DNA from 2 places in the Streptomyces sp. NPDC091387 genome. Region 1 is predicted to be linked to the other one. Evidence: riboswitches for the same ligand, from Rfam matches in the RefSeq annotation. Region 1 holds a riboswitch; the other holds the start of a gene.

Evidence for each region. A riboswitch is a leader RNA that binds a small molecule or an ion and turns the genes downstream of it on or off. The one in region 1 is predicted to bind thiamine pyrophosphate.
Region 2: another riboswitch for thiamine pyrophosphate. It lies ahead of thiO (glycine oxidase ThiO); the one in region 1 lies ahead of thiC (phosphomethylpyrimidine synthase ThiC).

The regions. Positions count from the first base shown of each region.
Region 1 is NZ_JBIVTZ010000016.1:62,659-65,961, reverse strand. Features, by position in the region: gene ACIQM0_RS29725 (YibE/F family protein) at 1-880, opposite strand, end outside; TPP riboswitch at 948-1,081, shown strand; gene thiC (phosphomethylpyrimidine synthase ThiC) at 1,074-2,888, shown strand; gene ACIQM0_RS29715 (hypothetical protein) at 2,955-3,303, opposite strand, start outside.
Region 2 is NZ_JBIVTZ010000003.1:151,855-155,157, forward strand. Features, by position in the region: gene ACIQM0_RS07545 (thiazole synthase) at 1-454, opposite strand, end outside; gene thiS (sulfur carrier protein ThiS) at 457-675, opposite strand; gene thiO (glycine oxidase ThiO) at 672-1,850, opposite strand; TPP riboswitch at 1,848-1,960, opposite strand; gene ACIQM0_RS07560 (NAD(P)/FAD-dependent oxidoreductase) at 2,151-3,303, shown strand, end outside.

The DNA.
Region 1 (3,303 bases):
TGTGCGGATACAGGCCGTGGATGAGGCCGGTGCTGTCGTCGGTGTTCCCGCTCAGGCTCGCCCAGCCGATGAAGAGCGAGCCGAGGAGCCCGATCAGCAGCAGTGAGATCAGGGTGCCGATGACGGCGACCGAGGTGCGGGCGGTCAGCCCGTGGCAGATGTAGAGGGCGATCAGCATGATGGCACTGGCCCCGACGACCGCCACGAGCAGCGGATTCGAGCCCTGCAGGACGGCCGGGAGGATGAACAGGGTCAGCACGGCGAACGACAGGGCGAGCGCCACCAGTGCCATGACCCCGCGCAGTCGGCCCACGACGACCACCGCCACGGCGAAGATTCCCGCCAGCAGCGCCATCGGGAACTTCCGGTTCACATCCGTCACGGAGTACTGGAGGTCATGGGGCGCGTCGGGGGCGTACGCGACCACGACCCCCTGCCCCTCCCGCAGCTGTCGGGGTGCGTCGGGCTGGACCACCTCGATGAAGGTGCGCCCCTTGTCCTCGCCGCTCGTGACCTCGACCGTGGCCTTCTCGCAGAGTCCGGCCCCGTCGCCACCGGTGGCCGGGTCTCCCGTCGACGGCGTGGTCTCGCCGCTGGTGGGCAGTTGGGCCGCGTTCACGTCCTTGCAGTCGACCCTGTCGATGTTCACCACCCTGGCCTGCTGGGTCTGCCGGTCGAACCCGACACCGGTGCGCTCGTGCGCCGGCGCACCACCGGGCCAGAGCACCAGCAGACCGACAGCGACCGCGGCCGCGAACGGGATCAGCACGGCGGCGATCACCTTGCGCAGGTGCTTGGACACGGGGGCGGCGGGGCCGTGGCTGTGCGAGTGGGTGTGCTGATGGCCCGGCTGTTCGGGAACGGTACGAGGGGCTGTCACCGGCCGATCATCGCAAGAACAGGGCCCTCTGTTCAGCACACCCGCGAGGGCGTTAGCGTGGTGGCACCTTTGCACACGCGGGAGCTCGGAGCACCGGGCTGAGAGGGCGCTGATCTCCGTACGTCCGTACGGGACACGCTGCGCCGACCGCCGAACCTGTTACCGGGTAATGCCGGCGTAGGGAGTAGGTCTCATGACCACAGCGGACGCACGCACGCCTGCCTCCAATCAGAGCGACGAGGCCGGGAAGTCCATCGGCTGGCACAAGGGATACGTCCAGGGCGCGCGCCCGGACCTCCGGGTGCCGGTCCGTCAGGTGCACCTCACCAACGGCAAGGACGTGGCGCTGTACGACACGTCGGGGCCGTACACCGATCCCGCCATCGACACCGATGTCCGCCGCGGACTCGCACCTCTGCGGGAGAACTGGATCATCGCCCGGGGCGACACCGAGGAGTACGCCGGCCGGGCCGCGCGGCCCGAGGACGACGGGTTCAAGCACACCTCACCGCGGACGGGGTCTCCCCTGCCCGAGCGAAGCCGGGAGCTCGGGGAAGGACTGCGCAATCTGGACGCCGTCTTCCCCGGCCGTCCGCGCCGGCCGCGGCGCAGCCGGGACGGGCGCCCGGTGACCCAGCTCGGGTACGCCCGGCGGGGCGAGATCACCCCGGAGATGGAGTACGTGGCGATCCGGGAGAACGTCGAGCCCGAGGTGGTGCGCGAGGAGATCGCCGCGGGCCGGGCCGTGCTGCCGGCCAACGTCAACCACCCGGAGATCGAGCCGATGATCATCGGCAAGCGGTTCCTGGTGAAGGTGAACGCCAACATCGGCAACTCCGCGGTGACGTCCTCCATCGAGGAGGAGGTGGACAAGATGACCTGGGCGACCAAGTGGGGCGCCGACACGGTCATGGACCTTTCCACCGGCCGCAACATCCACACCACCCGTGAGTGGGTTCTGCGTAACTCCCCGGTGCCGATCGGCACCGTGCCCCTCTACCAGGCCCTCGAAAAGGTGGACGGCAGGGCGGAGGAGCTGACCTGGGAGATGTACAAGGACACCGTCATCGAGCAGGCCGAGCAGGGCGTCGACTACATGACGGTCCACGCCGGCGTGCGCCTGCCGTACGTTCCGCTGACGGCCCGCCGCAAGACCGGCATCGTCTCCCGGGGCGGCTCGATCATGGCCGCGTGGTGCCTCGCGCACCACAAGGAGTCGTTCCTGTACGAGCACTTCGAGGAGCTCTGCGAGATCCTCGCCTCGTACGACGTGACGTACTCGCTGGGCGACGGGCTGCGCCCCGGATCGATCGCGGACGCCAACGACGGGGCGCAGTTCGCCGAACTGCGCACGCTCGGCGAACTGAACACGGTGGCCAAGCGGTTCGGCGTCCAGACGATGATCGAGGGCCCGGGGCACGTCCCGATGCACAAGATCAAGGAGAACATCGACCTCCAGCAGGAGCTCTGCGAGGAGGCGCCGTTCTACACGCTCGGCCCGCTGACCACCGATGTCGCGCCGGCGTACGACCACATCACCTCGGGCATCGGGGCCGCGATGATCGCCTGGTGGGGAACGGCGATGCTCTGTTACGTGACGCCCAAGGAGCACCTCGGCCTGCCCAACCGGGACGATGTGAAGACCGGGGTCATCACCTACCGGATCGCGGCCCATGCGGCGGACCTCGCCAAGGGGCACCCGGGGGCGCAGGAGTGGGACGACGCGCTGTCGGACGCCCGGTTCGAGTTCCGGTGGGAGGACCAGTTCAACCTGGCGCTCGATCCGGACACGGCACGGGAGTTCCACGACGAGACGCTGCCGGCCGAGCCGGCGAAGACGGCGCACTTCTGCTCGATGTGCGGTCCGAAGTTCTGCTCGATGAAGATCTCGCACGACATCCGGCGTGAGCACGGCGGTTCGCAGTCGGAGATCGAGGCGGGTATGGCGGAGAAGTCCAAGGAGTTCGCGGCCGCGGGCAACCGGGTCTACCTGCCGGTCGCGGACTGAGGCACGGCGCGTCGTACCGGCGGGCGCGCGCCGGCCGGTACGACGCGCCGGCGTCCCCCGGACCCGTCAGTCCATCTCGTGTTCGGGGCCACCGAAGTCGGGACTGGAGAAGTCCGGGCTGGTGAAGGTCGGCCGGGGCGCGGCCGCCGGGCCGTCGTCCGGGCTGGAGAAGTCCGGCCTGCTGTAGCCGATCTTCGGTATGCGGTTGGCCGAGGGGTACGGGGTACGGGCGGCGGGGGCGGCGCCGGGGTCGGCGAGCGCGTCGCGCAGGAACGGCAGGATGCCCCGTTCCAGCAGTGCGTGCCGCCAGGCCTCCCGGGCGCGGGCCACGTCCTCCGGCAGTTCCTCGCCGGGGTCGTCGGCGGCCAGGGAGGTGGAGCCGTTCCGCAGGGCGGTGATGAGGAGGCCGATGGCG
Region 2 (3,303 bases), on a different contig from region 1:
TGACCGCCGCGCACCCCACGTCCTGGAGCCGGCGGGCCAGCACCGGATCGTCATTGGTGTACGGCAGCACGGTGAAACCGTCGTCCACCAGGATCTCCGCGGCGTCCAGCAGCTCGATCGGGTCGGGCAGCAGGGTCCGCTCGTCGGCCACCACCTCCAGCTTGACCCAGTCGGTGCCGAGCGCCTCGCGGGCCAGCCGGGCGGTGAGCACGGCCTCGCCCGCCGTGAAGCAGCCCGCGGTGTTCGGCAGGACGCGGATGGAGAGCCGCTCCAGTACGGAGAGCACGGAGCCCCGCACCGTCGGGTCGAGGCGGCGCATCGCGACGGTGGTCAGCTCGGTGCCGGAGGCGATCAGCGAGCGCTCCAGCACATCGAGGCTGGGCGCCCCGCCCGTTCCCATGATCAGCCGGGAGCCGAGGACGGTGTCCCCGAGGGTGAACAGGTCGTCGGACACGGTCAGCCTCCCTGGACCGCGGTCAGGACCTCGACCCGGTCGCCGTCGGCGAGCGCCGCGGCGGACCACTGGCCGCGCGGCACGACGGTCTCGTTCAGCGCGGCCGCGACACCCGAGGGCGCCTCGGTCAGGGTCGCGACGAGGGCGTCCAGGGTGGTGCCCGCGGCGACGGCGACGGTCTCGCCGTTCACGGACACGGAGAGGGGGACGGGCGCGGTCATGCGGGCTGCTCCTGTCGGACGGGGGTGGCGGCCGCGAAACGGCCGGGGGAGAAGGGGCGGGCCACCTCGGGCAGCTCGCCGCCGGCCAGCAGCCGCGCCATGGCGTCGCCGGTGACCGGAGTGAGCAGCACCCCGTTGCGGTGGTGGCCGGTGGCGAGGTGGAGGCCGGGCAGCGCGGTGCGGCCGAGCAGCGGGGCGTTGTCGGGGGAGGCGGGGCGCAGACCGGCCAGGGTCTCGGTGAGCGGCAGCTCGGTGATGCCGGGCACCAGCTCGTGGGCGTCGCGCAGCAGCTCGTACACCCCGCCCGCCGTGACGGTGGTGTCCCAGCCCATCTCCTCGCTGGTGGCGCCGATCACCAGCTCGCCGTTCTCGCGCGGCACGAGGTAGACGTGACTGCCCCGGACCACGGCCCGCACGGTACGGCTGAGGAAGGGGGCGTACGCGGTGGGTACGGTCAGCCGCAGCACCTGGCCCTTGACCGGGCGGACGGGCGGCAGGACGTGCTCGGGCACCCCCGCGAGCCGGCCGCTGAGGCTGCCAGCGGCGAGCACCACCTGATCGGCGGCCGGCTCCGAACCGTCGGCCAGCACGGCCCCGGTGGCCCGGTCCCGCGCCACCGAGAGCCGTTCGGCCCGGTGGCGGTGGAAGACGACCCCGGCCCGCTCGCACGCCGTCAGCAGCGCGGCGGCCAGCCTGCGCGGGTCGACCTGGTGGTCGCCGTCGACCCGGAGTCCGCCGCGTACGCCCGGCGCGAGCATCGGCTCCAGGCGCCGGCACTCACGGCCGGTGAGCCACTCGGACTCCAGCCCGGACCGGCGCTGCAACTCGTGCAGCTCCCGCAGATGGGCACGGTCGTCGGTGTCCAGCGCGACGGCCAGGGTGCCGCAGGCGCGGTAGCCGATGTCCTGTCCGCTCGCCGCCTCCAGCTCGGCCGCGAACGCCGGATAGCGCGCGGCGGAGGCGAGGTTGAGGCCCAGCAGCATCTCTTCGCCGTAGTGCAGTTCGGTGACGGCGGCCAGCATCCCGGCCGCGACCCGGGCGGCCCCGCCGCCGGGGTCGGGATCGACGACCGCGGTGGCCAGACCGCGCTGCGCGGACCGCCAGGCGGTCACCAGGCCGATGATGCCGCCCCCGATGACGAGGACGTCGGACCCGCTGGCGCGGTGGGTGCGCATGGGCATCCAGCCCCTCCCTTCGCCGGCATGACCCGGATCAGGTTCGTACGGTCGGAGGCCGTCCAGCCTCCCTCTCAGCCCGGTGCGTCCGGGCTCCCGCGAGTGTTCTACGTGGGCCACCCTAGACCCCGTCCCGAGGAGGGGCCCGGGAGGGCGGTGGGTGCGAGCAGGACGGCGGACCACTTTCCTGACGGACCGTCAGTTGATTAAGGTGGACGGGTGAACGAGCAGCAGCGGGCAGAGCGGCCGGAGCGGCAGTCGGAGCGGGCGGGGCGGCGGGTGGTCGTCGTCGGCGCGGGCATGGCGGGCGTGCAGACGGCGGTGGCCCTGCGGGAGCAGGGCTTCACCGGCGCCGTCACCCTGATCGGCGCCGAACCCCATCAGCCCTACGACCGCCCACCGCTGTCCAAGGCGGTGCTGCTCGGCAAGGCCGAGGAATCCGCCTTCGACATCGACTTCGAGGCACTGGGCGTCGCGTTGCGGCTGGGCTGCGAGGTCACCGGCCTGCGCGCCGGCGACCATGAGCTGGACACCTCCGCGGGGCCCGTCCCCTACGACGTCCTGGTCATCGCCACCGGCGCCGAACCCGTCGTGCTGCCCGGTTCGCAGGGTGTGCCGGGCGTCCATCTGCTGCGCACCCTGGACGACGCGGCGCGGCTGCGGCCCGTCCTGGAGGCGCGGCACACCGTCGTGGTCGTCGGCGCGGGCTGGATCGGTGCCGAGTTCGCCACCGCGGCCCGCGCCGCGGGCTGCGAGGTCACCGTCGTCGAGGCCGCGGACCGCCCCCTCGCGGGCGCCCTGCCCGCGGAGGTCGCCGCCCCGATGGCCGCCTGGTACGCGGAGAGCGGCGCCGGACTCCTCACCGGGGCGCGGGTGGCCCGCGTCGAGCCCGGCAGCGTGGTCCTGGCGGACGGCCGCACGCTCCCGGCCGACGCGGTCGTCGTCGGGATCGGCGCACGGCCCGCCACCGGCTGGCTGGCCGGCTCCGGCATCGGGCTCGGGCCCGACGGGTCGGTGACCGCCGACGCGGCGCTGCGCACCTCGCTGCCCGATGTGTACGCCGTCGGCGACTGCGCCTCGTTCCCCTCCGCGCGCTACGGGGCGCGTCTGCTGGTCCACCACTGGGACAACGCCCTGCAGGGGCCACGGACCGCGGCCGCCCAGATCATCGGCGCGGCCGGCGGGGGCGGGGCGGAGCCGCCCGCCTATGACCCCGTGCCGTATTTCTGGTCCGAGCAGTTCGGCCGGTTCGTCCAGTACGCGGGTCACCACGACGGGGCGGACACCCTGCTGTGGCGCGGCGATCCGGCCGGTCCCGCCTGGTCGGTGTGCTGGCTGCGCGACGACGTCCTGGTCGCCGTGCTCGCCGTCGGCCGCCCGCGCGACCTGATCCAGGGGCGCAGGCTCATCGAGGCCGGGACGCGGCTCGATCCGGAGCGGGCCGCTGACGCGT